3 regions of the Furfurilactobacillus curtus genome follow, and region 3 is predicted to be linked to each of the others. Evidence: predicted binding sites of a transcription regulator. Region 3 holds the regulator's gene; each other region holds the start of a gene.
What was found. The regulator Rex, encoded in region 3, represses fermentation and respiration genes when NADH is low (regulators of the CRP and FNR family bind a similar motif). The targets are predictions, from matches to a motif close to TTGTGAANTANTTCACAA.
Positions count from the first base shown of each region.

Region 1 (10,246 bases), 420 kb from region 3:
ACCGCCAAGCTAAGTTCAGCAACTAAGTCACTCGCATCTGGACCAACGACTTGTGCACCAACAATTGTGTTGTCGTCTTTGGTTGTCACTAAGCGAACAAAACCATCTGCTTCGTCCATCGAAACGGCCCGAGCGTTACCAGCGAATGGGAACTTCGCGGTAGATACTTCCAAGCCCGCTTCTTTAGCTTCTGCCTGCGTGTAACCAACCGTAGCTAACTCTGGATCAGCAAAACATACAGCAGGAACACTGACATAGTCGTTAGCTGTGTGATGACCAGCAATCGCACCAGCGGCAACTTTGCCATTGAAGAAAGCTTTGTGGGCCAATGCTGGACCATTGTTGACAATGTCGCCGACTGCATAGATATGCGGTGAAGCCGTTCGACCTTGGTCATCGACCTCAATGAAACCACGTTTATCTAACTTAATGTCAGTAAACTCTAGTCCCAAATTGTCTGTGTTCGGCTTTCTTCCAACCGTCACCATGCAGTAGTCGGCCTTCAATGTTTGCGGTTTGCCGTCAACTTCATAGGTAACAGTCACAGAAGTGTCATCTTGTTCAGACTTCTTCGCCATCGCACTGGTCACAACATCGACCTTGTGTGCCTTCAAATTCTTCAAGACAAGGGAAACCATGTCTTTTTCGAAGTTAGGCAAGATGGATGGGGTTCCTTCTAAGATAGTCACGTGAGCACCTAAGTTGGCATAAGCACCAGCCAATTCAGTTCCCACATAACCACCACCGATAACGACTAATTCTTTAGGAATTTCTGGTAAGTTCAAGCCACCAGTTGAGTCAACGACCCGGCCTTCGAATTTAAAGTTAGGAATTTCTACTGGTCGCGAACCAGAGGCAATGATGAGGTCTTTAAAGGCAATTGTCCGACCAGTATCACGGCTCATGAATTGCTTTGGACCCGGTGCAATGACCCGCAATTGTGTATCAGAATCCATCGTTGCTTCACCACGAATGACTTCAACCTTGTGTTTCTTAAGCAGCATGGCAACACCACTAGTCATCCGGTCAACGACCTTAGTTTGCTTCCAAGTTTGCGTCTTACTGAAGTCAATCTTAGCGTCAGCCGTCGTAATCCCGTAAGTTGAAGCATCTTTTGCTTCTTGCAAACGGTGACCGGCTTGAATCAAGGCTTTCGATGGCACACAGCCAACGTTTAAACACACCCCACCAAGGGTTTCAGATTGTTCAATGACCGTGACTTGTTGACCTAGTTCAGCGGCCCGAATTGCGGCAACGTACCCACCAGGGCCCGCACCAATGATTACTGTTTCCTTTTGTTCAACATCAGCCATTATTCAATCATCCCTCCATCAAAAGCATGTCTGGGTCGTGCAACAAGGCCTTCAATTCGTTCAAAGCCCGTTGTGCAGTTGCACCATCGATCAAACGGTGGTCGTAACTCAAGGACAGCTTCAACATATTACCAACGACGATTTCACCATCTTCGTTGACAATTGGTTCTTTTGCGATTTTACCAACACCCAAGATAGCAACTTCTGGGTAGTTAATAACTGGTGTGAACCAGCCGCCACCGATTGAACCAACGTTACTAATTGTAATGGAGCCACCGCTCATTTCAGCAGCAGACAACTTGTTATCTTGCGCTTTCTGAGTATTTTCAGTGATTTCCTTGGCAATGGCAAACATACCCTTAGCGTCAGCGTTCTTAACGTTTGGTACGTACAAGCCGTGGTCAGTATCGGTCGCAATTCCGATGTTGTAATAGTGCTTGTAAACGATTTCTTGCGTACTGTCATCAATTGATGCATTTAACGTTGGGAAATCTTTTAAGACCGCAACCAAAGCTTTAGCAATGTACGGCAAGAAAGTTAAGTGAATATCGCGATCAGCGGCAGCAGCTTTGTACTTCTTACGGTTAGCCATCAATGCAGTAACGTCAACGTCGTCAAATGACGTAACGTGTGGCGCAGTGTGCTTAGAAGTAACCATTGCTTTAGCAATTGCCTTACGCGTCATGGACATTGGTTCACGTGTTTCTAATTCGGGTGTCGCAGAAACGTATGGCTTGATTGGCGCAGCAGCAGTATCAGCAGTTGGTGCACCTGGGGCAGCTGGTGCAGGGGCAGCTGCTGGTGCAGCGCCGTTCTTAGCAGCATCAACGTCAGCTTTAGTCACTTGGCCATGCTTGCCTGATGGTGCCACAACCGTAATATCGACACCGTTATCACGAGCGTATTGGCGAACAGATGGCATCGCAAGTACGAGCTTATTAGGATCGCTTAACACAGGATTAGCACTAGCTGTCGCAGCGGGCGCTGGTGCATCGGCTGGCGCTGGTGCGGCTTCAGGAGCCGGCGCTGGTGCGGCCTCTGCTGCTGGTGCGGCCTCTGCTGCTGGCGCAGCAGCCTCATCATCACCGGTATCAGCAGAACCATCATCGATTTCAACTAACGTATCACCGATTTTGGCTGTTTCACCTGCTTGCATAAAAATCTTTTTAACCGTCCCAGACACTGGTGATGGTAATTCAGAGACAGACTTGTCATTTTGAATTTCAACTAAGGTGTCATCTTCAGCAATCTTGTCGCCTTCTTTAACATCCCAAGCGGCAATTTCGCCTTCTGCCATTCCTTCACCAAGTTCTGGCATTTTGAATTTGTAGGACATGGAGTATCTTCCTTTCATCGAATTTCCGGAGTGTTCCGGACAATCGTTGGCTATTTAGCGTAGCCGCGCGTTTAGTAAGTCAAAATTTCGCGAACCTTCGCCTCAATTTCAGCGGCATCAGGAATCCAGTCGTCTTCAGCTAAGGCAAATGGGTAAACACTGTCTGGCGCAGCTACGCGGCCAATTGGCGCATCCAATGAAAGAATGTCATCTTCAGCAATATCGGAAACAACTGTGGCGCCAACCCCAGCCATGCGTTGTGCTTCTTGAACAACGACAACATGGTGTGTCTTGTCGATTGACTTGAAGATAGTGGCTGTGTCGATTGGTGATAGGGAAACTAAGTCGATGACTTCAACAGAAATATTTTCATCAGCCAACTTGTCTGCTACTTTAAGCGCTTCGTTAACTTCAGAACTATAAGCAACAACTGTAATGTCTGTCCCTTCACGCACAACTTTAGCTGTATCCAATGGAACCGTGTACTTGTCATCTGGAACATCGGCCTTCATTGAACGATACAATTTCAGGTTTTCCATGAACAAGACAGGGTCATTGTTTTCAACAGCTGAGATCACAAGTCCCTTAGCATCATATGGGTTAGAAGGTGTAACTACCCGTAAACCTGGTACGCCAGTGAAGAAATTCTCCAAGTTGTCGGCATGCATTTCAGCCGTGTGAGTCCCACCACCAAATGGGGTCCGAATGGTGATTGGCATATTCTTCGTGTTACCAAAACGGAACCGTGTCCGTGCCATTTGTCCGGCAATCGAGTCGACTGCTTCAAATGTAAAGCCCATAAATTGGATTTCAGGTAATGGCCGCCAGCCAGTGGCCGCTAATCCCATTGCCAAGCCTAAAATACCTGATTCAGCTAATGGTGTGTCGAAGACCCGATCTTCACCATATTTGTCTTGTAACCCTTGAGTGGTACGGAAAACACCACCGTTTTTACCGACATCTTCACCGAAGATTAACGTCTTGTCATCGTCACTTAAGACCTGATCAAGTCCGTCAGTAATCGCTTGAATATAAGTTTTCGTAGCCATGATTACTTCGACTCCTTTGCTTCAAATTCGGCAATTTGTGCCGCAATGTTCGGAGTTGGTACTTCGAACGTGTTCTTCAATAATTCAACATTAGTTTGTTTTGGTTCACCATCAGCAGCCTTCAATGCTGCTTTGAAGTCAGCCTTGCATTGATCCGTGTAGTCACTTTCTTGCTGATCAGACCAAAGACCTTTATCAGCTAAAACTTTTCGTAAACGAATTAATGGGTCAATATCATGCCATGGCTTCTCTTCTTCTTTAGTCCGGTAACGCGAAGGATCGTCACCAGCAGAACTGTGAGCGCCATAACGATAAGTTAATGTTTCAATTAAGACAGGACCATTGCCAGCAGCAGCAAAGTCACGAGCAGCCTTGGAAACAGCGTAAACGGCAAGAATGTCCATCCCATCAACTTGAACAGATGGAATTCCGGCAGCGACCGCTTTTTGAGCGAGTGTCTTGGCAGCAGTCTGCTTCTCACGAGGAACAGAAATGGCGAATCCATTGTTTTGAACAAAGGCAACCAATGGTGCTTGGAAAGCACCAGCGAAGTTCAAACCTTCATAGGTGTCCCCTTGCGAAGTCCCACCGTCACCGGTATAAACGAACGCAACGTTCTTTTCACCGTTCTTCTTAATTCCTAAAGCGGCACCGGCGGCTTCAACGTATTGGGCGCCAATGATGATTTGTGGCATCCATGCACGATACTTTTCATCATAAATGTTGCCTAAAACGTGACCACGTGACCAAAGGTATCCTTTTTCAACCGAACTACCATGCTGAATTAACTGTGGTAAGTCTCGGTAAGCAGGGAATAGGAAATCTTGTGGTTCAAAGGCGGAAACACTCCCCATTTCACTGGCTTCTTCACCAGCAGTTGGCGCATAGAATCCTAACCGTCCTTGACGAGAGAAGTTCATCGTTTGTTCATGCAATGCACGTTCCCAAACCATCTTCTTCATAAAATCAACCAGTTGGTCATCACTAAAACTATTGAAGACCTCTTGATTTACAACTTTGGCAGAACCGTCTAAAACTTGCACCGGTTTGTAGTCACTGCCTAAGTTATTCTTGATCGCAGCGAAGTCTACAATTGGCTTAGATGAATCGTTGTTTGCCATAATGCACACATTCCTTTCTATTTCTTGATGACAGCTGACACTCGTTCACTGTCTAATAAATTCAGTCAACAAATGTATGCGCTTTCATCTTTCACGACTTATTGTAACGCGTTACAGAATCGCAATGCAAGGGTTTTCAAAATTGTTAAATAGGTCACAAGCCCTTTCTCTTGTCTTCAAAAACTTGTGAAGTTTTTGAACAGTATCCTTAACAACTGTATAGCAAGTCCCTTGCAACCGACCAGTCACGAGTTCCTCTATTGATCCCTTTGTCCAAAATTGCTATTTTCATCCCACTTTCAATATTCACAAGCTTCAATGCATGGTCGCTGAAAACGGCGTGACAATCATCGTGATTTCGACTTATTGTTTAAACATTCACTATATTTGTCGTCTAAAACTTGCTTGTTCTGCAGGTAGGCCTGGGTATTATACTAAGACTAAAAAATCGTCAAACCTCAACCGCCGCTAAGGCTACCCTTGGATGACCTGATTGCGTATGGTACACTAAAATCAATGAGTGAAACAAGTTTACGGTCAGTTAAAACCATTTGGAATGCTTTGACGATCAGTAATGAAAGTTCAACTTAATTCGTTTACGACCCAAAAAACATTTTGACCGAATTATAATTTAGGAGGCACTTGCGCGTGATTTTAATGGAAGATATTATTCGAGACGGTAATCCGACCTTACGGAAATACGCGGAAAAGGTGGCCTTCCCGCTTAATGATGAAAATCGTCAGCTAGCTGCTGACATGATGGAATATTTAGAGGTGAGCCAAGACCCGGAACAAGCTGAAAAATATCAACTACGTGCGGGTGTCGGGCTAGCTGCTCCTCAAGTTGATGTGTCTCTTCAAATGGCGGCCGTCTTGGTCCCATCTGCCGTCGAGCCCGAAGATCCTGATGATCAAGCGTCAATTGCCGAAGCTGCCAAGACTGCTCGCGATAATCCAATATTCAAAGAAGTCATCATTAACCCAGTTATCGTCAGTCAATCCGTTCAACAAGCGGCGTTGACAGAAGGTGAAGGCTGTTTATCCGTTGATGATGAGCATCCTGGCTATGTTCCCCACGCTGACCGCATTACGTTGCGTTACCAGGACCTCGATGGTAATGAACACAAAATTCGTTTAAAAGATTATCCTGCCATTGTGTGCCAGCATGAAATTGATCATCTCCATGGTGTTTTATTTTATGACCACATCAATCAAGCTGAACCCTTCGACGCTGAAGATGGCACTTTATTGATTGGCTAACTAGCTAAACTTTAATGAAACAATGTCGATTCTTGATCATTGGAAAATAACTTCATCTACTATAAAAGTAGCTTGGCAAACAAAAATTTGTTTGCCAAGCTACTTTTACGTTAAATCAATCAAATTTGCATCACGATACATTTGACGTTTATACAATCCACCAATTTTGCTAACAAACAAGGCCGTTTTTCCCAGTCCCCTTAGCTTCAGTTTGCCACCCAATTCAGATCGGACATTCCAACTTTTAATGTGTTCTCATTCGATTTAGGAATTGTAATTTTTGCTCGTCGCGTTAATCTAGCCACACTAATTAATGGCGCTTCATAATTCTACCAACACTTCTCTTCTGCCTTTGTCGATAGACTTGATCGCTTCACACCGAGAGCATCGGAAATCTCCTAATTATTCAGCTCGATTAGTGCTTTGCGATGAGTCTACTTGAGAGGCATTGAGTTTGCGTAAATCCTGGACGTATTCGATCGTCGCTTCATTAACTAAATAGGCAATATCAATATGCAAACGCTGTTCAAACAACCATAAATCAGTGACAACAAAAGTTGGTTGATCTGTTTTGACTCGTTTAATGTGGTTTGCTAAGGCATATTCGCCGAGTGCATTATTGACCGGCCGGCGCAAGTTAGGCAATTGTGCAGCGGTTAGCTCACCGTCTGGCAGTTCGTATTCAAAGTCCATCACGCCACGTCCCCAGACGTCAGCAACTGTCTCAGACTTTGTAAACGTCTGCTGATCACTAGCTAACCAGCCTTCACTAACAAGTTGCTTCAACACATTTCGCATGGCCTGATCAGTCACCTGTTGAGCGTCATTTCTGACAATCGCCGTTGCTCGACGAATAATCAATCGATGAATGTAGTGATATACCAAGTAAGCTAAGACCAATCCAATAATTATCGTCACCAATAATGTCAAAGTTGCCACCCACTTTCCTATTCATATTCTATCACAAACACTGGCCATTCCGTTGTTATCACCGGTCCAGTTAGTGTACATCAGTTACGGGCTATGTTAATATAGAACGCAAATGTTGTGATTTCACAACCATGTTCGGGAGAAAACCTTATATCAACATTGGACTAGTAACTCACGCTTGCTAGTCTGGTTCTTGATGCACCAAAAATAACCATTTATTTTTTTATTTATTTATAGAGGAGATTTTACGATGATTTTTAAAGTTTATTATCAAGATTCTAAAATTCGGAACCCTAAACGTGAGGACACCCACTCATTATATTTGGATGCTGAAAATGAGGCCGCTGCTATGAGTGCCGTGGAGGCCCACACAGACTACAACGTGGAATCCATCGAAGCGCTTGAAGGTAACGCCTTAGACTATGAACAACAAGGCGCCAACTACAAACTCACGGAGTTTTAGTCCATGGCGAAACTCAATTTAAAAAACAATGAAACTGCCGTTTACGCCGTCGGTGGTTTGGGTGAAATTGGTAAAAACACGTATGGCGTTCAGTTTCAAGACGAAATCATTGTAATTGATGCCGGCATTAAGTTCCCCGAAGACGAATTGCTGGGAATTGATTACGTCATTCCGGACTATTCGTACTTGAAACAAAATGAAAGCAAAATTAAGGCCCTCGTTATTACCCATGGTCACGAGGATCACATTGGTGGGATTCCTTTCCTATTACAGCAGATCCATGTGCCAATTTATGCTGGTCCACTACCAATGGCCTTAATCAAGAACAAATTAGAAGAACATGGCCTCTTACAAACGACTGAATTGCACGAAATCAATGAAGACACCGTGCTGAAATTTCGTAAAACAAGTGTGTCGTTCTTCCGAACCACCCATAGTATTCCAGATACGCTAGGAGTCGCGGTAAAGACACCTTCTGGAACCATTGTGCAAACGGGTGACTTTAAGTTCGATCTCACCCCGATTAACACGCCCTCACCTAACCTACAGCGGATGGCGAAACTCGGCGAAGAAGGCGTGCTTGCCTTATTATCAGATTCAACCAACGCTGAACGTCCTGAGTTCACTAAGTCTGAACGCTGGGTCAGTCAATCAATCCACAAATTATTTGATAAAATCGACGGTCGAATCATCTTTGCGACCTTTGCTTCAAATATTTCCCGAATTGAGCAAGCTGCTGAGGCGGCGATCCAACACCATCGTAAAATTGCTGTGTTTGGTCGTTCAATGGAAGCTGCCATTGTCAATGGTCGCGAGCTGGGTTATTTGAATATTCCTGATGATATTTTAGTTGACGCTTCAGAACTCCGAAACTTACCGGCCAATGAAACTTTGATTCTATGTACAGGCTCTCAGGGTGAACCGATGGCTGCCCTTTCACGGATTGCCAACGGTACTCACCGACAAATTTCCATCCAACCGAATGACACGGTCATCTTTTCCAGTAATCCAATCCCTGGGAATACGACGAGTGTGAACCGCGTCATTAACGAATTGGAAGAGGCCGGCGCTGAGGTCATTCATGGTGCCGTTAACAACATCCATACTTCTGGACATGGTGGCCAAGTTGATCAAGAGTTAATGTTACGGTTAATTAAGCCCAAGTATTTCATGCCAATTCATGGTGAGTATCGGATGCAGAAAATCCATACACAATTGGCTGAGCTTTGTGATGTCCCGGATGACCATTCGTTTATCATGGAAAATGGAGATGTGCTGGCCTTAACGGCTGATTCAGCTCGAATTGCCGGTCATTTCAATGCTGGTGACGTCTACGTTGATGGTAACGGTGTTGGGGATATTGGCAACGTCGTCTTACACGATCGGCAGATGCTGTCTGAAGAAGGTCTCGTTGTGGTCGTTGCCACGATTGATTTAAAGAATAAAGAGATTCAAGCCGGTCCAGACCTACTTAGTCGCGGTTTTGTCTACATGAGAGAATCCGGCGACATGATCAATGAGGGCCGGCGGCGCGTGTTCAGAACTATCCGTCGTGCGATGAAGGATGGTAATGCCACGGAAGCCTCAATTCGGACTGCGATTATTGATGATTTGCAAAGTTTTCTCTATGAGAAAACTGAACGACATCCATTGATTCTACCCGAATTAATCATGACCAGTACCAACGCTAAGCCTGCCGTTAAGAAGCGTCAGGCCACAAAAAAGGCGTCTACTGAAGCCTAATACTAGACCATTAAGCACTACCTTTTCACGATTTGAAGAGGTAGTGCTTTTTTTGGCCATTTTGCTAAAAGTTATCTTTACAATCTGACTTTTCATTTCGTTACTATTACTGTAAGCGTGGCCACCCTTACAAAACTAAAACAGTCCAAAGGAGACTAACTTCATGTCAGATAAATGGCTTACTAGTTCCGTTCAATTCGAATTCATTGGTGACGGTCACTTGCTTCCCGTTAAACGAACCTATCCCAACGTGGTGGAAAGCGCAACGACTGAACAACTAATGAAATTTGGCCAGGCAATCGCTAGTTTAACTACCGACACCTTAAGTGACACCACACTGATTAAGAAAGAAGCCGTTGCTGGATAACCGCTAATCCCTCTCATTCTCATAAAAAGGAGCGTAAGCTAGATGAAAAATCTTAGTTTAAAATTCACCACTGCCGCCGGTAAAAACGTGCATTTGACCATTCGCAATGTTAATCAAAATTTGAGCCAGGAAGTAGTTCGAGCAGCCATGCAAGACATGATTGACGCTCAATTAATCACTGATAAAAAAGGCATTCAACAATATACCAAGGCCCTTTCGGCCCAATACGTCGAGACAACTAATACACCAATTTTTGACGCAGAACCGGCACCAATCGTCGCAAATAACTAGTTACTTAATCGCTAACCAATTCACCCCGTGAGCAGGCCCGACCAAGTTTCCATCGGTCGGGCCTGCTTTGTCGCGCTATGATCAACAGCAATTGTTCAATTAGCGCGACCTTTTTTGGTTATTTAGGCAGAAAGGCAGCTTTTATGCGAAAACGACTGCGAAAATTGTTTGTCATTATAAGTCTGTTGATAACTGGTTGGTTAGGTGGACAACAATTCCTGACGCCTTCCACACCGATGAACCCCTGCCCCTATCGGCAATCACAAGATCAAAAAGTCGACAAATTAATAAAAATTGTGCACAATAAATACAGTCAATTACCGCTGATTATCCACTTTTTTAAAGACTTTGACCTGTTTTGACTTTAATGGTG
Region 1 is NZ_BAAHXU010000001.1:479,568-489,813, forward strand. It holds gene lpdA (dihydrolipoyl dehydrogenase) at 1-1,313, opposite strand, end outside; gene ACYQ0Y_RS02495 (2-oxo acid dehydrogenase subunit E2) at 1,321-2,649, opposite strand; gene ACYQ0Y_RS02500 (alpha-ketoacid dehydrogenase subunit beta) at 2,721-3,698, opposite strand; gene pdhA (pyruvate dehydrogenase (acetyl-transferring) E1 component subunit alpha) at 3,701-4,819, opposite strand; gene def (peptide deformylase) at 5,468-6,079, shown strand; gene ACYQ0Y_RS02515 (hypothetical protein) at 6,482-7,018, opposite strand; gene ACYQ0Y_RS02520 (DNA-directed RNA polymerase subunit epsilon) at 7,260-7,472, shown strand; gene rnjA (ribonuclease J1) at 7,476-9,215, shown strand; gene ACYQ0Y_RS02530 (DUF1659 domain-containing protein) at 9,379-9,582, shown strand; gene ACYQ0Y_RS02535 (DUF2922 domain-containing protein) at 9,625-9,873, shown strand.
Region 1: the regulator Rex is predicted to act here: its motif matches at 4,962-4,979, upstream of pdhA (pyruvate dehydrogenase (acetyl-transferring) E1 component subunit alpha).

Region 2 (10,246 bases), 600 kb from region 3:
AGCCAAGTTGATGAATATAGCGAGTTTCACGATAGAAACCATCCGTATCATCCATATTGGTAAAGACTGTGTCAAACGCCGCAATCCCAGCTGCTCGAGCGGCGTGGAGCACCATGTTTCGGGCAAATTCGAGTTCGGCACCATCTGGATAGCGATGGGTTTTCATATCTGTGGTGTAGTCTTCAGCAGATAGTGCAATCCCAATCATGCGGTCAGAAGCAGCGGCAATTTCTGGCGCGTTGAGAACTCCCTTGGCACTTTCAATAGCAGCCATTAAATGTGTGGAGCCCACTTCGCGACCAAATTCTTTTTCAGCTGCTAAGACATCCGCTTCAAGGCTGGTGATCATTTCAGCCGTTTCCGTCTTCGGCAAGCGAATGACATCGATACCGGCCTTAACCATCGCACGAACATCATTTTGATAAAACGGTGTATCATCCCCGTTGATCCGCACAACCAGTTCTGCTTCACCGTAGTCTTGGCTGCTCAGGGCTTCGTAAACCAAATCACGAGCCGCGTCTTTTTCCGCTAATGAAACGGCATCTTCTAGGTCAAACATGATCGAGTCTGCCCCGTAAATTCCCGCATCTTTAACCATCGCCGGGTTATTTCCTGGGACAAACATCATGGTTCTTCGTAATCGTTCTTCTGTCTCCGCCATGTCTATAATACCTCCCACGCAGGTTGATCCTGAGTTGATAAAGCACGTTGCGCAGCCGCGATGGTGCGTGCTTTAATAACACAATCCAACGCGCCTTTATCAACTGCCTTGACTTTCACATCAGTTAGCTCAAATGCTTGTAACGTCTGGGTGATCACCTGGCGGATTTGTTTGCCAAATTGTTTTTCAACATCTGACTCTAAGTCAATCTGAATCCCATCGTTACCTTTTGAAAGCATGATTTGAATGTCAGAGGATTCCACAGTTCCCGCCAACGCGGTTTGTTTAATTTCCATTAATGTTCATTCCTTTCTGAATGCGAGCTTGCAGCTCATCAAGATGTTGCTCAATAAAGGTAAAGGTTGTTGTTGGTACAAATGAACGCACGGACTCCAGCGCATTTTCGGCAATTGCCTGGCGCACAGCGGTGGCGGTAATCAATGCACCACTTGGCGTGTGATTACGTTCAACCACTTTAACCTTTACGGCAGGCGGTAATTCTCGCTGGAGTACTTGATTGTAGATATTTGTCGTATGTGAGCGCGGTTCGCTACCCACGTAACGTCTTGAAATAGCCAGAGCTGGTGCAATCTGTTCGCGAAATAACCGGGCGTCTAAAGTTGTTTGGTAGTCAATCTGTTGATCCGGCGTCGGCAAAAAATAGGCTGGAAAAGTCGCATAGCTGACCATGTAGTCACCACCATTGATGACTTTGACATTCTTCAAATCAGCAGTACCAGCTTTGACCAACTGAACACGTTGTTCGGTGCCAAATAAAGAAACATCAGTGTTCACAACAAACACGTATACGAGGTCATTTTCCTTAGCCGCTGTTTCGACTAAATAACGATGTCCGTTGGTAAATGGATTAGCGTTCATCACAATACCAGCAACTTGTTTGGTCTGCTGATCAGCGATCCGGGGTACAGCTGCTAAAAAGTCATCGACACCTATATCGCCTGTTTCTAACAAAGCAGCCACGTCACTGTGGGCCAATTCCTTAAAGCCGACATGTTGAAAGCTCTGTTGATACTGTCGCTTAGTAAACACAAATAGATGAAAAATCTGTGCTTGAGCTAAGCGGTTGATCAATGCGGAAACAATCGTGTTGAAGCGAGCACCATTGGTTTCTCCTTCATTGCAAACGCCCACGTATTTCAAGACGTTTCCTGCCGCCGAGCCAGTCGCTACCAACCGATTACCTTCATAGATACCTAGCGTAAAGTCGATTTGCGCGGTTTCACTATTATCAAAATCTGTAATGCCCAATGACGTTAAAAATGTCATCCACGTCTGCCGTACTTGTGGATCGTGCAGATGCAGATCCACAACCGTTGCTGCCATCGACGCACCATCTCCTCGCTTATCGTGCAAATAATCACATTGAACTGATAATTCAACGTTCCACTCAGTGAATTCTACAATCACAGTGTAATTCCTCTGTCTAAATTTTGCAAATAATAGTCAATTATTTTTAATTCATAAAAATATTATCAGCTTATTTTTAAAATATACGAATTGACTTGTCATTTGTTAAAACTTGTGATGAAATGTATATAAATGAACAAAAAGAATGAGGCATAATTCATGGATGACGTGAAACATCGGGCTTTACTGGCTAGTATTGCCCAAGATTATTACCTATCTAAATTACCAATTACCGATCTGTCAAAAAAATACCAATTGAGTCGTTATTTGCTCAGCAAGGCTTTGGACGAAGCACTTGCCACTGGACTGGTTAAAATCAGTATTGATGCGCCAGTCTCCCGAAATTTGGAATTAGAATTACAATTCAAACGTCAATTTAAATTGGACCATATGTTTATCCTACGTGATAGTGAATCGCCAGATAAGGATTCGGCTAACATCATTGACTTTGCCGCTAGCGAAATTCAAGAATTAATCCACCACAGTCGTACAGTCGGGATGACTTGGGGTGGGACCGTTTGGAACATCATTGATCATTTTCAAGCTGAGGTTCAAGAAAACCTCGTCTTTACCCAGTTTATCGGGGATAATTTAAAGCTCAACACGGCGGCCAGCACGGTCCCTTTGGTTCAAAAAGCAGCTGCCAAATTTGATGCTCATTTTGTCACCATGCCAGCGCCACTCTATATTAAAAATGACCACGTCCGCGAGCAATTGGCTTCAGAACCAGCCTTTCAAGAGGCCTTCACATCCGCTAACCGGTTGGATCTCATCTTTGCTGGTATTGGTACTTTAGCGTCAATCAATAGTATTCCTGTTTGGAAGCAGCACTTTGCTGATTTGTTTCCAGATGTCTCCAGTCAGGCCATTGCCGGAGTCCTATTTGGCCGGCCATACGACATTAATGGTCAACTACTTAACCGCCAAGATAAAACGATGGGTCAGTCCATGACCGATTTATTAGCCATTCCACGCCGTGTCGCTATCGTTAAAAGCAAATTCAAGAGTCGTGCACTATTAGGTGCCCTACGTGGTGGCTTTTTAACGGATATCATTACGGATGAAGCGGTGGCCAATCGGGTTCTATTGGAAGCTGCGGAATAAGTCAAAAAAATAACAGGGTGGTCTAAACCATAAAAATGGTTTGGACCACCCTGTTATTAATATTCAACAAAAGTGTTCAACATCATTTTCTAGTTTTAAATGCAGCAAATGCTTGATCGATCTCCGCATATTCAACATCTGAAAGCTGCACATTTAACGCCTGAACGTTGCTTTCTACCTGCGCTGGCTTACGGGCGCCAGGAATAACGACCGCCACATCTGGGTTTGCTAAGTACCATGCTAAGACGACTTGCGCGACTGTTGCTTCATGTTGTTCGGCTAAATTACGCACGACAGTTACCGCTGTCATTATTGTTTTAAATTCTGTCGATGTGAACTGTCCGAACTTATCTGCATCCTTGTCAGAATATTTCCCGGTCAATAATCCAGACGCTAATGGGAAATAAGGTACAAACGAAATATCCTGCTCGCGGAGGTAAGGAAACAGATCCTGTTCTGGTTGTCGATGAACTAAACTATAATTATCTTCTACAATATCAACCTGTCCATCACGATTGGCTTCCTTAATCTGAGTCAGGCTAAAGTTCGACACGCCAATCGCACGAATCTTACCTGCCTGTTTCAATTTAGCCAACGCTGCCACTGCCTCCGCTTTAGGCGTCTTGTCATCTGGGAAATGAATGTAAAAGATGTCTAAGTAATCGGTCTGCAGTCGTTTCAACGCGTCATCCACCGCTTTAGTCAAAAAGTCTGGATCATTATTGGGCTTTAGATCATCTTCCGGGTCCTGGGCTGCCTTGGTCGCTAACACGATTTGATCGCGATCATATTTTTTCAACACTGATCCAATGATTTCTTCTGAACGACCAAGGCCATACATATATGCCGTGTCCAGTAGTTGAATTCCTTGATCCAAAGCTTTTTTCACAACCGCAGCGCCATCCTCATCAACTAAATCCTTAAACAAGTTATGACCACCAACTTTATTCGTCCCTAAACCTAACTTAGTGGTCATCACTGAACTCTTCCCAATCGTCACTTTTGTTGTCATTTAGTTATCCTCCTCGTTGATTTACCATTTTAAATTCATCATAGGAGTTTCAACAAAAAAGTAAAACAATCTGTCCACCGTTAACAAGCAAACGAATAAGCTAACTAAAAAACAAGCCATTTTCAAAGACTCAAAAAATGGTTTGTTTAACTGAATTATCAAATGGAAGCTTTTACCACATCCCTAATACTTTGGTCCAGAGTAGACCACCGCCAAGCCAAACGATAATGTAAAAGACACCTAAGATGGCATTTAGACGCCACCAATCAGACTGTTTGACATAGCCAGCCCCGAAAATAACAGTCGCTGGACCACTTGCATAGTGGGTTGTGGAACTAAACAACGGACCACATAAAGCTAACATGATTGCAGCTAGCATTGCCGGTACATGTGCTGAAATGGCCACCGCCAGCAAGGCCGCATACATCGCACTAACATGCGCTGTCCCACTTGCAAATAAATAATGGGTGTAGAAGTAAAACAGGAATAAAACAACGAGCACTAGCAACCAACTGACACCGTGAAGCGCAACTCCGATTGACTTAGATAGCCACGGAATTAACCCCATAGCTGTCAATTGGTTCGCTAAGAAAATCAGAATTGAGAACCACAGCACTGTGTTCCATGCCCCAGTTTCTTTTAAGACATCTTGAACGGATAAAACACCGGTAATTAATAAGAGCGTCACAGCAATGAAGGCCACCAATGTTGCATCTAAACCGATAAAACTAGAAATAACCCAAAGGAACAATGCGAGCAAGAAAACACCACACATGATCTTTTCAGCCACGCTCATCGGACCCATTTCAGCCAGTTCTTTTTCCGCCCACTCTTTTGCATTTGGCGTTTCTTTGACCTCTGGTGGATACAATTTATAAATGATCCATGGCACCGCAATCAAGCTGATAATCCCTGGCACCAAAGCTGCTAAGAACCAGCCGACCCAGGTAATGTTAACGTGGGCGGCTTTGGCCATTGCAACAGCAACTAAGTTTGGTGCCATCGCGGTCATAAACATCCCCGATGTGATAATGTCTCCCTGGAATTCTGAGAACATCAAGAATGAGCCAATTTTTCGTTCAGTCCCGTCTTTAGGATTTGAGCCAAAAGTTGTCGCCAATGAATCAATGATCGGAAAGACGATTCCCCCGGCACGAGCCGTGTTACTCGGGGTTGCCGGTGCAGTTACTAAATCTACGCCAATCAAGGCATAGGCTAGTCCAAGCGTCCGCCGACCAAACAACCGCACAAAATTTAACGCGACACGGCGACCAAAGCCAGTTTTAATGAAGCCACGGGAAAGAAAGTACGCCATGGCGATTAACCAGACCACATTCGTGCCAAAGGCGGTCACGGCTTTTTCCATCGGGACAAGTCCCAACAGAACGGTTAAAGTCATGCCCAATAAAGCAACCCCAGCGATCGGCAGTGGCTGTGTAATACAACCAACGATTGTAGCAACAAAAATAGCTAGTACATGCCACGCCGCCAGCGAAATTCCTGCTGGGCGAACAGGCGCGATAAACCAGATGATCAAACCAATGATGATCGGCCAAAGAAATTTTTTATAATTCACCTTTTCTAAACCCATAATTATTCCCCTTATTTTTCGTCCATCGGTATGTCAGACACTGCTACATCACGATAGCGCATTGTCTCACTTGGTAAGGCCGCTAATATCACCCCAACGAGCAAAGATGTCAGACCTAGACCACTTAGGAATAGAAATGCCATGCTAACTCCTCCATTTGGACTGATTATCGATCGATGTTCGTCATCTTCAACGGATCAACCCATTCATCAAATTGCGCAGCGGAAACCTTCCCAGATTTCAGGGCAGCCTCGCGCAAGGTGGTGCCCGCCTGATCAGCTTCTTGGGCAATTTTTGCACTATCATGATAGCCGATGTGTGGCGATAAAGCTGTTACCGTCATCAGGGAATTGTCGACGAGTTCTTGCATTCGTGTTTCATTAACGGTCAATCCATGAATCATCTTATCCGCAAAACCAATCATCGTGCCCCGCAACAATTCAGCCGATTCGAGAAAGGCATCGATGAGCACAGGTTTATAGACGTTCATTTCGAAATTCCCTTGTGAGGAGGCCATCGTAACCACCACATCATTGCCCATCACCCGCACAGCTGCCATCGTAATTGCCTCGGCTTGCGTGGGGTTAACTTTCCCAGGCATAATTGAAGAGCCTGGTTCATTGGCTGGAATGTTTAATTCTGCATAAGCCGCCCGTGGACCACTAGCCAAGAAACGGACATCGTTAGCGATCTTCATTAAATCGGCCGCTAGTGTCTTCATAGCACCGTGAACCACATCTAAATTAGAATGATGCGCCAAACCGTAGAATTTGTTGGTATCCGCAGTGAAGGATTGCCCGTAAACGTGCTTCATCCGGTTAGCAATATCATCAGCAAAACCTGGTGCCGCGTTTAAACCAGTGCCAACAGCAGTTCCACCCATCGCCAATTCCAATAACGTGTGATCCAAAGACTTCAAATAATCGCGATCATGTTCCAATGCACTGACCCAGCCACTAATTTCTTGGCCAAACGTCAATGGCGTCGCATCTTGCAAATGAGTTCGGCCAATTTTAACCGTTCGCCAATACTGATCCTGCTTTACCTTGAGTTCATCGATCAGATGTTGGGCTGCTTCCTCCAAATTGGCAATCGCAACACTTGCTGTAATGTTCATCGCTGTTGGAAAAATATCATTGGAACTTTGGCCCTTGTTAACATCATCATTAGGTAAAATTTCAATTGTTGGGTCTATTTTTGCGGCTTGATGAGCGACAACTTCATTGGTGTTCATGTTCGTTTGTGTGCCAGAGCCTGTCTGGTAGACTCGCAATGGAAAGTCCTTCCGCAGTTCTTCGTCATTGAGGGCCAATAGCGTCTCAATCGCACGCACAATCAATTTGCCCTTTGCAGCATCAATCTGCTCTAACTCTAAGTTCGCTTCTGCAGCAGCTTTTTTGATTTGCAATAACGCGCGAATAATGGCAATTGGCATAAACTGCCCAGTTGGAAAGTTATTTCGGCTTCGTTCCGTCTGCGGTCCCCACAGCGCGTCAGTAGGAATTTCAACTGGCCCGATTGTATCTTCTTCTACACGAAAATCTGACATTAGTGGTCCCTCCACTTTCTTGTGTAATTATTAACAATAGCTGCTAAAAAAACAGCTTTGAACGTTCTATCGTTGTTCAATGAATCACGATATTTTTGTTATGCCTAAGATAGCGCGCGTTTAGCTCGATAGTCAAACCCTACACGACTGATTAAAAATCTTAATATCACCACTGATTCAACCGGGCTGAAATATCTATCTCTAGAAGTTTTAATCCCCTAAGGCATCAGCCGCAATGGCCTGTAGAGACTTGGCTGACGCGACCATTTTTGCTTGCTCATCCGCAGATAACGGCACTTCTAAGATCTGCGCAATCCCTTGCGCGTTAATCACTGCTGGCGTGCCAATGTATAAGTCATGCAGGCCGTATTGTCCATCAACTGGTGCACCAATCGGTAACACGATATTCTCGTTATGTAGCACTGCACGACTCAAACGCATCAGACTTGTCGCTACGCCGTAAAAGGTGGCCCCTTTTAGTCCAATGATTGATCCACCTTTTTTGCGGGTTGTAGTCTCTAAATCTGTTAATTGCAGTTGGCTAACACCTTGTTTGGCGGCCACTGCGAGCAAAGGCTGTCCAGCAATTGCCGCTGCTTGATAGGCGGCAAATTGGCCATCACCATGTTCACCTAAGATATAGGCGTCCACAGTGCGCAAATCAACTGATAAACGGTTAGCCAATGCTACTTGCCATCGACTGGAATCTAATGAGGTTCCAGTACCAATCACCCGCTCCCGTGGAAAACCTGATAATTTCTGGGTCGCCATCGTCAAAATATCAACTGGATTAGCTGCGACGATGAAAATGCCAGCAAAGCCACTCTCGACAATGGGCTTTACAATTGTTTTCAAAATATTTAAATTCTTATTAACTAAATCGAGGCGTGTTTCGCCAGGTTTGCGGGGCACACCAGCTGTGATAACCACCAAGTCAGCATCAGTTGCATCTTGATAGGTTCCTGGATGCACATTTAATGGCCCTGTTAGGGGCTGAACATCCTCTAAATCTAAGGCGTCCCCGCTAACATGATCAGTTTGAATATCAACTATGACCAACTCGTCAGCAATTTGCTGCTGCAACATTGCAAAGGCATATGAAGAACCCACTGCCCCGTCGCCGATCAAAACAACTTTTTGATGTATGGTTTGATTTGCCAAAGTAAACTTCCTTTCCGTAGCTGTCTATAAATGAATTTATGCACAAAAATAAATCGTAGAATTCACGGATGTGCAATGAACCTCATCGGAAACATTGGTAGCGATAACATCACAATTCTGATGGTGTAACCGTAACCGTTGACTCGAATTATAGTCAAACGAGGTAGTCACCATTAAAATAATCTATGTGAATATTTTTTCAAACAATCAAGACAACAAAAAACCACGATCACCCTTTGGCAATCATGGTTGTTTTAAGTAACATACCGCCCAATTTTAGGCTAAATTTCGTTTTAAAAAGGCCACCGTTTCGTCATACACATCATCTAAGTAACCTTTAGCGTGACGTGAACCAGTCAAGAAACGACTAGTGGACGGAATTTGATGCACGTTCAACGTTTCTGCCAAGCTAATTACGCCAGACGTTGGCACAAATTCATTGAGCGAATTAGCTAAATACATTGGTCCAGTTTGATCCGTCACATGTAAATATGGCGTTGCATCCTTGTACTGATCAGTTCGACCATTAAAGTAATTTGTCACGAACCATTTATAGAAGGAATCATTCGCACCGGTTTGATCGATTTGAGCACTAGCTGCATTAAAGTCTTGCGTCGTGTCCGGTTTAGCAACGACTGCTTCATGATGCTGTAACCAATCTTCAATGTCGATAATTCCAGAAAGTGAGACAATCGGAATGCCAAATTTAATCCCCATTTCAACCGTCATATTCCCACCTGCTGAGGAACCAACAGCGGCAATTTTGCTTTTATCAAAGTCGTAATCGCTGTGTTTCAGCCAATCGTATACGTGGTCCATATCCGTCAACGGATCTGGATAATATCCAGCTGGCGTAATCCGATAATTGGGCACCACCACTAGAAAGCCTTCATTCGCTAATCGGGTGGCCCAATCGGCATCTTTAGCCTTGTCACCACGAAACCAGCCGCCACCATGAACATCAATAATGCCACCAAGTAATGATTGATTTTCTGGATAATAAACATCTAATTTCAAATCTAAAGTCGCATCATAGACGACATCTAACGTTTGCGAAATTTTTGCCATTTATCTCACCCATGCTTTCTTATCATTTCATCATTGGGATTCTAATCTAGAATTAGCCTACCACCAGATAAGTCACTAAGGGTAACAACTTTACTCAAGGAAGTATCAGGCTATGCTTGCACGAAGAACATGATCGCCTTCACGCTTGGTTTCCTGTCGAAAATGCGATTGTTCGCACGGCTACTTAGGCTCAAAGCATTCTCACACGTACGCTGGCTTTCTCGACCCTGCATTTTTTACCATAAATGGGTATACTAGACGAGTGAGTAACTAAGTCTTGTAGAAAAGAGAAGAAAATTAGTCATGATTACTTTAAAATCACCCCGTGAAATTGAAGGGATGCGCAAGGCTGGCGCTATTTTAGCCGGCATGCATATCGGTTTGCGCGACATCATCAAACCAGGCATTTCTAGTTGGGAAATTGAACGCTATGCGCTCCGCTATTTAGACGATCACCATGCAAAAGCAGAAGAGAAAGGATTCGAGGGCTACGACTACGCGACTTGTGTCAGTGTGAACGAAGAAGTTTGTCATGCCTTCCCAAGAAAAGCCTTACTCCTAAAAAACGGCGATTTAGTTAAAGTGGATACAGTGATCAGTGTCGATGGCTACATGTCTGATTCTTGCTGGGCATTTGCCGTTGGCGATGTCAGTGATGAAGTCAAAAAACTG
Region 2 is NZ_BAAHXU010000001.1:1,497,863-1,508,108, reverse strand. It holds gene citE (citrate (pro-3S)-lyase subunit beta) at 1-661, opposite strand, end outside; gene citD (citrate lyase acyl carrier protein) at 664-957, opposite strand; gene citC ([citrate (pro-3S)-lyase] ligase) at 947-2,005, opposite strand; gene ACYQ0Y_RS07080 (sugar-binding transcriptional regulator) at 2,249-3,193, shown strand; gene ACYQ0Y_RS07075 (aldo/keto reductase) at 3,276-4,205, opposite strand; gene ACYQ0Y_RS07070 (anion permease) at 4,378-5,796, opposite strand; gene ACYQ0Y_RS07065 (hypothetical protein) at 5,808-5,939, opposite strand; gene ACYQ0Y_RS07060 (class II fumarate hydratase) at 5,963-7,345, opposite strand; gene ACYQ0Y_RS07055 (L-lactate dehydrogenase) at 7,556-8,506, opposite strand; gene ACYQ0Y_RS07050 (alpha/beta hydrolase fold domain-containing protein) at 8,783-9,574, opposite strand; gene map (type I methionyl aminopeptidase) at 9,878-10,246, shown strand, end outside.
Region 2: the regulator Rex is predicted to act here: its motif matches at 7,365-7,382, upstream of ACYQ0Y_RS07060 (class II fumarate hydratase).

Region 3 (10,246 bases):
GTGATAATTCCGTTGGAATAGCCTAGTCGATCACCGCGGTCCATGTAGGCATGTGGCAGGTTCTTATCCTTAGCCAAGTTAAAGGCCAGAATTGGAAACGCTGAAAACCCAGTGTTAGCTGCAACGGCCAAAATCATCGCAGTGGCTGTTTGTAACAAGTAATACATCAAGCCGTGACCAAAAATGCCGACACCAATTTGTGAAAGCACGGTTTGAGTCGCCATCGGCTTAATCCCTAACCAGTAGTTGATAAAGGTGATCCCCCCGAAGAAGAACGCAAGAATCGTGGCCATGATGGCTAATGTCGCCGCTGCATTATTCGTTTTTGGTTTCTTGAAGTTTGGCACCGCATTACTGATTGCTTCCACCCCAGTCAATGAAGACGAACCTGAACTAAAGGCTTTAATAAAGAGTAACGCCGTCATTCCTTGGACGGGAGCCCCGACTGCCGCAGTGGCATGATAGGTAATTTGACCAGTCACAATATTATAAATTCCCACGATAATCATGATTAAAATCATGACCACAAAGAAATATACCGGAATCGTCAAGAAGTTGGCTGATTCACTCATACCACGCAAATTCAGCGTCATCACAAATAACACGATAACAATCGAGATTGCTACTTGATGATGATATAAGGCTGGAATTGCTGAGGTGATCGCTTCGGTACCTGATGTTACCGAAACGGCCACGGTCAGCATGTAGTCCACCAATAAGGATCCACCAGCCACTAGCCCAGCTGGACGGCCCCAATTAGTCGTCGCAACCACATAGGCGCCCCCACCTGATGGGTATGCGTGAATGATCTGTTGATAAGACAACGTGATCGCCAACAACAAAATGAGGACAATGCCGGCAATTGGTAAAGAAAACCAAATAGCTGCTGCCGATAATGTGACCAACACCGTGGTGATCTGTTCAGTCCCGTACGCAACAGAGGACAATGCATCTGATGAAAGCAACGCCAAGGCCTTAAATTTGGTCAGTGCCTGACCGCCTTCATCCAAAGTTTTTAGCGGTTTACCAATGAGCAATCGCTTTAAATACCGCCACATTTTGAAACTCCCTTTGGCAGGTACAACATTGCACCTACCTTCTATAAATTAAAGTTACTGACAACGACATTTGCGTCACAAATTTCTCGCCCACAAACGTCAAAAAAGCCAGCAATATTCTGCGGCTTTCAGCTAACTTATCTTACACTAGATTTTGCATAAAGGCCATGTGAAAAATTAGTGTCAAACAAGTCATTGTTGTCGAACACTGATAAGCAATAGAAACAATCGTAATTAGATATTCCCTTTCGACTAAATTAAAAGGTGTTAGACAAGAGCTAGTCCAAATTAAACAGATTACGTGATAAATGCAAACAAGGTGCTCAACCAACTAAAATTGGTGAGCACCTTGTTTATTAAACAGTCTTAATCAATCAACGGTTGGCGTTTTAGCCTACATCATACCGCCCATTTGAGCAGCTTGAGCAGCAGCTGCTGCATCAGCACCGTTATCCTGCTTTGGTTCTTCAGCCACAACGGCTTCGGTCGTTAATAATAAGGAGGAAACGGACGCAGCATTTTGCAAGGCTGACCGTGTTACTTTGGTTGGGTCCACGATCCCAGCATCAACCATGTCCACCCAGTCATCAGTTGCAGCATTGTAACCAATCCCTGGTTTCTGTGACTTCAGCTTTTCAACGATCACTGAGCCCTCTTTACCAGCGTTTTCAGCAATCTGACGCACTGGTTCTTCAAGCGCACGCAGAACAATATTAATTCCCGTTTGAACGTCGCCTTCTTCTTCCAATGCAGCGACTGCTTCGATAACGTTAACTAATGCAGTACCACCACCAGAAACGAAGCCTTCTTCAACTGCGGCTCGCGTCGCATTCAACGCATCTTCAATCCGGTAACGACGTTCCTTCAATTCGGTCTCAGTTGCAGCACCGACGTTAATTCGGGCAACCCCACCAGATAACTTAGCTAAACGTTCTTGTAACTTTTCTTTGTCGAAGTCTGAAGTCGTTGCTTCTAACTCAGTTCGAATGTTGGCAACCCGTTCGTCAACGTCGGCCTTGTTACCAGCGCCTTCAACGATCGTCGTGTTATCTTTGGTAACAGTAACTTTACCAGCTTGACCCAACTGTTCGACAGTCGTGTCTTTCAAGTTCAAGCCGAGGTCGTCAGTAATCACAGTACCACCAGTCAAAGCAGCAATATCTTCCAACTGCGCTTTGCGCCGATCACCAAAGCCAGGGGCCTTAACAGCAACGACGTTAAACGTACCACGCATCTTGTTCAAGACTAACGTTGGCAATGCTTCACCAGTAATGTCATCAGCGATGATCAGTAAAGCACGGCCCTGTTCAACAACTGATTGCAGTAATGGCAAAATGTCTTGGATGTTAGCAATCTTCTTATCCGTGATCAAGATGTATGGGTTATCCAAGTCAGCTTCCATCTTGTCATTATCGGTAACCATGTATTGACTCATGTATCCACGGTCAAACTGCATCCCTTCAACTACATCCGAAGTAGTCTCGATCCCCTTAGATTCTTCAATGGTGATAACGCCATCATTGCCAACCTTTTCCATTGCGTCAGCAATCAATTCACCAACTTCTGGATCTGCAGCCGAAATCGAAGCAATCTGAGCAATGTCTGACTTAGTTTTGACGTCGTGGCTCATCTTGTGTAAAGCATCAACGGCTGCATTGGTCGCTTTTTCAATCCCTGTCCGGATCCCAACTGGGTTGGCACCGGCAGTCACATTCTTCATGCCTTCGTTTACGATGGATTGTGTGAGCACCGTAGCAGTTGTCGTCCCGTCACCAGCGATGTCATTAGTCTTAGAAGCAACTTCAGCAACCAACTTTGCACCCATGTTTTCGAAATGGTCAGCCAATTCAACTGCTTTAGCAATCGTTACACCATCATTAGTGATGGTTGGTGAACCATAACTTTGTTCAAGTACAACGTTGCGACCTTTTGGTCCAAGTGTGGTTTTAACCGTGTTCGCTAATTTATCAACCCCAGCAAGCATTGAGCTGCGGGCATCTTCAGAAAACTTTAGATCTTTAGCCATGTGAATTTCCACCTCAACTATTTTTTATTTCGTCTTTATTTACGCAATTTAGGTCGAAAATTATTCAACAATTGCGACAATATCTTTTTCATGGAGAACTAGGTAATCTGCACCGTCATAAGTCACTTGGGTCCCGGCGTACTTGTCAAACATTACTGTGTCGCCTTCCTTAACGGATGGTGCAACAGAGTCACCGTTGTCCAATACACGGCCAGCACCGACAGAGATAACTTTTCCAGTCGTTGGTTTTTCTTGCGCATTACTTGCCAAGACAATACCGCCAACGGTTTGTTCTTCTTCTTCAGAAGCTTGTAAAATAACACGATCTCCTAATGGTTTTAACACGTTAATCCCTCCAATAATTTTCGTTGAAATAAACGCTTTTAGCACTCTTAATGTCTAAGTGCTAACAACAAGGTCTATAATAACCATCCCCGATTCTGAATGCAAGGCTTTTGGTCAAACTTAGTCAAAAAAATTAGCAGCCCCGGACCCACACTGCTAATTGATAGCTGTCAACAAGGCATAAGGATTAAGCTGGGCGATGCTTAAAAAAACGTCAGTCACTTCGCAAAGCAACCGACGTTCATCCTTTTGTATTCAGCTAATAATCACAACTGTTTATCCTTGTTCACCCTCAGTTGGTAGAATCTCAGCATAATGATCAATGAAATAAATGAGTGTCTGTAATTCATTAGTCAAATCAACGTTTTGAACCCGCACTGAGTCAGGTACAGACAAGCGACGTGGCGTAAAGTTCAGAATCCCCTTGATTCCGGCCTTAACCAATTGTTCCGTCACATCCTGTGCTGTACGTTCTGGAACGGTTACGATGGCGATCGAGATTTGCTGATCCTGCAATTGACGGCCCATTTCTGATAATGGATAAATTGGCACACCACTTTGAACTGTGTTTACGATATTGTCGTTAACATCAAAGGCTGCGCTGATACGAACATTGCTGTTTTGATGAAAATTAAAGTTCAATAATGCATGGCCTAAATTCCCCACCCCAACTAATGCAACATTGGTCAATTGATCTTGATTCAGAATCTTTTTAAAGAACTCAATGAGCTTTGCAACATCATAACCGTAGCCTCTTTTGCCGAGGGCACCAAAGTATGAAAAGTCGCGACGAATAGTTGCAGAGTCGACTTTAACCGCCTCCGATAACTGGGTTGAAGAAACGCGGGTCTTATCCGCATCCAATAAAATGTTTAAATAACGGTAATAGATCGGCAGCCGTTTTGCTGTCGCACGTGGAATTCGTTGTTCGGCCACGACGGTTCACTCCTTTTTGTTCGATTAGTATCGCTTGTGAAACTAATGTGTAGACCAATTATAGCATAGGGTCACTTATTGTGAAGTAAATTTCATTCTTTTATCTGTTTCTTTCACAAAGTTTCTTGCCGTTTGGCTTAATAAAATCCTGATTTACCTTGATCTGAAAGCTTTTGAATCGACTGTCTTTTTCCTAAAACTTCGTACTGTTGATATTAATTAAAATCACGAACTTTTATAATCATCGTCATTAATCCTTTACCAACCACTTGTTTCACAAGCTCAATCAGCGCAGCCGCTTGGTAACCCATGCCGCTTCATTGCTCGACATGTTAGAATGGTAGTTATGAAATCGTTTGATGAGTGAAGGAGTTTTCGACTATGTATGTTCTCCAAGTACAAGCAGTCGCACGTCGTTTCGGCGCCGATACCTTATTTGAAAATGTCTCTATGACGGTTGAAGATCACGCACGTGTCGGCTTAGTTGGTCGCAATGGCGCTGGCAAATCAACCTTATTAAAAATGATTGCAGGCTTAAATGAACCTGATGCTGGCACCATCTCCACTGGTAAAGCAGTTACGGTGGGATACCTCCCCCAAGATGCCGGGCTAACTTCAAATAATACTGTCTGGAACGAGATGCTCACTGTATTTAGTTTACAGCGTCAACAAGAACATCGATTACACGAATTAGAAGCGCTGATTGCGGATCCCACAGCAGATCATCAAAGTACGACTTACCACCGTTATTTAAGCGAATATGATCAACTACAACAAAATTTTAGCGACCACAATGGTTATGGCTATCAAGCCCTGATCCGCGGTGTCTTACATGCCTTTCACTTTGATGAAGATACGTATGATCGCAACGTCACGCAATTTTCAGGTGGTCAAAAAACACAGCTAGCCTTAGCAAAGTACTTATTGCAGCAACCAGACTTACTGATTTTAGACGAACCGACCAACCACTTAGATATTCAAACCCTATCTTGGCTGGAAGATTATCTTAAGGGATATCCCGGAGCTGTCCTGATTGTCTCTCATGATCGATACTTTCTGGACCATGTGGTTACGACTATTTATGACATGAACCAAGGCACCCTCACTCACTACAAAGGAAATTATTCTGCTTATCTACAACAAAAAGCAGCGCGTATCAAAACACAACAACGTGCGTTTGACAAACAGCAAGCCCAAATTAGTGCATTGGAAGACTTTGTTAATAAAAATATCGTGCGCGCCTCTACAACAAAACGAGCACAGGCCCGTCGCAAACAATTAGCCAAAATGGATCGCCTAGAAGCACCAAAGGATGATGATCGTTCAATTCGCATTCGCTTCCAGCCTGAGCATGACAGTGGCAAAGAAGTCTTGAAAGTTGCTGATTTGCAGATTGGCTATACTGCCGAGATGCCATTAGCGAATCATATTGACCTTAACGTCATTAAACAGCATGCAGTCGGTATTGTCGGACCAAATGGCGTTGGTAAGTCGACGCTTTTAAAAACAATTTTATCGCAGCGACCAGCTTTAGCAGGCACGATCAAAATTGGAGCCAATGTCACCATTGGTTACTACGATCAGGAACAAGCCGTTCTCCATGATGAAAAGACCGTTTTAAATGAAATTTGGGATGACCATCCAACCATGGCAGAACGTGAAATTCGAACACTATTAGGCAGTTTTCTGTTCACTGGTGATGATGTTGCTAAACCTGTTAGCGCATTAAGTGGGGGTGAACGAGCGCGGTTGTCCTTAACCAAGCTGTCACTCGATCACGACAATTTCTTGATTCTAGATGAACCCACCAATCACTTAGACATCGATTCACGAGAAGTGCTTGAAGAAGCGCTCAATGAGTTTATGGGCACCGTCTTATTCGTCTCACATGACCGTTACTTCATTAATCAAGTCGCAACCGAAGTCGTTGAACTATCTGCTAGTGGTACGCGCTGGTTCGAGGGTGATTATGATGACTATCAAGCTGCCTTGAGTCAGCAAACCCCAAGTGAGCTTAATCAACAACCCACGACTAACGCTGCTAACACGGCCTACCAAGCTAGCAAAGCCGACCTACGTGAGCAGCGAAAGCATCAACGCTTAGTCGACACATTGGAAGAACAGATTGACCAACTAGATGCCGAAATACGTCAGGTCACCACCACAATGCAAGCGCCTGAAAACGCAGCTGATATCGGGAAGCTGACCGATTTACAGCATAAACTAGACGCCCTTAATCAAGAAAATGAAACAATCGAACAACAGTGGACAGTGGCCAGTGAGACGTTGGAACAATTTAACCAAAATCATCATTTAGATTAAGCACCCGTTCAACAGATGTCTAGTGATTCACAAATTTTACCAGTTACGAAGTTTTTAGACTCAAATGATTCAATCACTCATTCGACCAAAAAAGGATGAAATCTCGGAGTAAATCCGTGGTTTCATCCTTTTTTGCAAGAAACGGCGATGACTATGCTTCCACACCAGCTGCCCAAGGAAATTCTAGACTTGGATCAGCGTTTAAGGTCATGTCTGCTCGAACACCTTGTGCCAATGCCACATGTGCCGCGGCCCCAACCATAGCAGCATTATCGCCACACAGAGCCAATGGTGCCGCCACTAATCGTGTGTTGGGCACCACTTTAGGCAATTGCTCGCTCAAAGCTTCGCGAAGACCATGGTTGGCGGCCACACCGCCTGCTAAAACTAATTGTTGCACGGGATAACGTTGCACAGCCGCTATCACCTTGCCTACCAACACATCCACCACACTGGCCTGAAAGCTCGCCGCTAGGTTTTCTCGATTTAGCGTTTCGCCACGTTGATCCGCATTGTGAACCGTGTTAATAAACGCACTTTTAAGACCACTAAAGCTAAAGTCGTAGTTGGCTTCGTGAATCATCGCCCGTGGAAATTTAAATGTATCTTGACCTAAATGAGCCAGACGATCCAACTCTTTACCAGCAGGATACGCGATGCCAAGCACGCGGCCAACCTTATCATAAGCTTCACCAGCTGCGTCATCTCTCGTGTCACCAATGATTTCAAATTCATTGGCCGCTTTCATGTACACGATTTGGGTGTGACCACCGGAAACAAGTAACGCTAATAATGGAAACACCAATGGCTCCACATAGCGAGCCGCATAAATATGACCAGCCATATGATTAACCGGAATTAACGGTAGCTCATGAGCAAAAGCAAATGTTTTCGCAGCAGTCACCCCAATTAGTAATGATCCTACCAATCCGGGTCCATAAGTTACGGCAACCGCCGTCAGCTCGGCTGGTGTGACTTGTGCTTCAATAAGCGCTTTTTGAATGCCGATCGTAATTTCCTCAATGTGGTGGCGGCTAGCCACCTCAGGAACAACACCGCCAAAGCGTTGGTGGCTCTTGATCTGGGTGGCTACAAAATTGCTTAAAATGCGGTTGCCATTTTCGACAACCGCCACACTGGTTTCGTCACAACTAGTTTCAAAAGCCAAAATCAATTCACGTTCATTTGTCTCCAACATGATGCTCCTTTCGGATGAGTTGCATAATCTGTGCATCTTCAACCGGTCGATTATAATAGCGCTTTCGCGTTGCAATTTTGCTGAATCCCAAACTTTGATACAAGCCGATTGCTGCTCGATTGTGCACTCGAACCTCGAGCGTAACAACCGTATTTTTAGGTAGTGTTGTCAGCCACTGCAAAATAAGCTGTCGACCAATCCCATGACCTTGCCAATCCTTAACCACGCCAACATTAGTCAACTCGGCTTCATCAATCACGAAACCACCGCTGAGAAATCCCACCGGTTGATTAGCCACTTGGGCGAGCCAATATTGACTCGTCGGCGCTACAAGATTTTCGGCAATCACGGCCAGTGGCCATGGTGCCCCCGTTGTGTAAGCCGCCTGAGCGAGCTCAAAAATTGTTTTTGCGTCAGCTAATGGATCAGTTGGTTTAAATACAGTCAATTGTGCCCTAGCTTTGGTCATGATTTTCAACCGCCGGACTGAGCGATAATCGCATGTCCAAGGCGTCCTCATGATCCCCAAAGTAATAACCACGTTTAATGCCAGTCTGTTTAAAACCCAATTTTTGATAAAGCTGTTGGGCACGCAAATTGCTCTTCCGAACTTCAAGGGTTACTTGTCGCATCCCCATATGGCGAGCTTTACGAACTAACGTACGCATCAAAAATTCACCCAGACCATTGCCTTGCCAATCAGGTAAGACCGCAATATTGGTAATGTGAGCATCTTGCCGCTGTAGATCGAAAGAACAGCCCGCGAAAGCCAATAAATGATCATTTTTACGAATGACCAAATACAAACGATCTTGTTTTCGTTTTAATTCGTTAGCAAACGCCTGAGCATCCCATGGTGTCTTACCATCATACACTTCCCGTTCCACTTCGACGATTTCCGGCACATCAGGAAACTGAGCGCGTCCTAAAAAATACTGGGTGTCACGAATCGTCAAATGATGGTTCTTGATATCCAGATCCTCAGCTTGCTGTTCCTGCACTTCTCGGGCAAAGTGGTGCCGATACCATTGTTCCAATGCAGTTTTACACTTCTTCAACATAATCCGTGTGCTTTTCTCCTGGGTGAGCAGCGGCCCACTGGGCTTCAGCAGGCGAGAGCCGCAAATAATTTGGAATGAATTGATCCACATCTTGCACTGGTGGCAGATGCCGCGCTAATAACCCGAGGCGCCCGGCATCAGGTAAATTGGCATCACCGGACACGTAAGTTACTTGATCGCCAAGCGCCTCATCGAGGGTTGTTTGATAGCGGCTGGTTTCACCAATTAGGGTGACTGGCTCGCCTAACTGATGTAGCGTCGTCTGCCAACTTGCAATATCCGTATGTTGATCGGCAACTACTGAAGTCAATTGTCCATCAATCAATCGATAAACGCCAGCGTACAGCTGCGTGTTCCGCGCATCAAAAATCGGGCTAATCAATTGTTCAGTTGCTGGCGCACCAGCTGCAATAACCGCTAAACTCGAAACACCGACCAGTTCAAGGCTTAACGTGGCCGCCAGTGTTTTAGCAGTTGTCACCGCAATCCGTAATCCCGTATAAGAACCCGGACCATCCGCGACAACCACCCGATCTAAATCCTGCGGGCGCCAGCCTTGTTCAGCCATTAACGCCGAGATCGTTGGCATCAGCTGGACACTATGATTAAGTTGCGTGGCCGTCGTTTGCTTTGCCACCACCTGATCGTCATTTAATAAAGCCACGCTCATTGGCCGGTTGGACGTATCAAATGCTAATACCTTCATGGATCTCCTTCATCAATTAACTTTCCATTTACATAGTTTCTTAAACAGCCATTATCTTAACACAAAACCAGCGTTTGCCCTAGTTAGACACAATCAGAGTCTGCGTGAGACGTAGGTTAATCACAACAACTTTTGATAACGGTCAGGCGCATCACTTAACTCAGTCAAATCAAAATCACCTGAATCAGCATCTTGCTTCGCCGTTCAATGACGAGCGGCTAACATAAAACGTCCTGCCAAGCAGCGTACTGCTCGACAAGACGTTTTATGTTAAAACTCAGCTAACAATTTCGTTATAGTAAAGGCTACTTATCTTCATAACCACGAGGATGCTTTTGGGTCCATGCCCAGGCTGTCTTAATGATTTCATGAACGTCATCATACTGAGGCTGCCAACCTAAAATGTTCCGAGCATCCGCTGAATCGGCAACTAAGGAATCCGGATCCCCAGACCGCCGTGGGCCAATCTTGGCAGGAATCTCACGACCGGTAACATCGCGCGCTGCCTCAACCATTTGTTTAACCGAAAAACCAGTAGATGAACCTAAGTTAAAGGCACGGCTCTCATTACCTTCTGCCAAATATTGGAGTGCT
Region 3 is NZ_BAAHXU010000001.1:895,889-906,134, forward strand. It holds gene ACYQ0Y_RS04540 (APC family permease) at 1-1,058, opposite strand, end outside; gene groL (chaperonin GroEL) at 1,453-3,084, opposite strand; gene groES (co-chaperone GroES) at 3,145-3,429, opposite strand; gene ACYQ0Y_RS04555 (redox-sensing transcriptional repressor Rex) at 3,706-4,365, opposite strand; partial or broken gene ACYQ0Y_RS04560 (ATP-binding cassette domain-containing protein) at 4,831-5,271, shown strand; gene ACYQ0Y_RS04565 (ABC-F family ATP-binding cassette domain-containing protein) at 5,452-6,687, shown strand; gene tsaD (tRNA (adenosine(37)-N6)-threonylcarbamoyltransferase complex transferase subunit TsaD) at 6,839-7,885, opposite strand; gene rimI (ribosomal protein S18-alanine N-acetyltransferase) at 7,869-8,354, opposite strand; gene rimI (ribosomal protein S18-alanine N-acetyltransferase) at 8,341-8,946, opposite strand; gene tsaB (tRNA (adenosine(37)-N6)-threonylcarbamoyltransferase complex dimerization subunit type 1 TsaB) at 8,930-9,652, opposite strand; gene galE (UDP-glucose 4-epimerase GalE) at 9,958-10,246, opposite strand, start outside.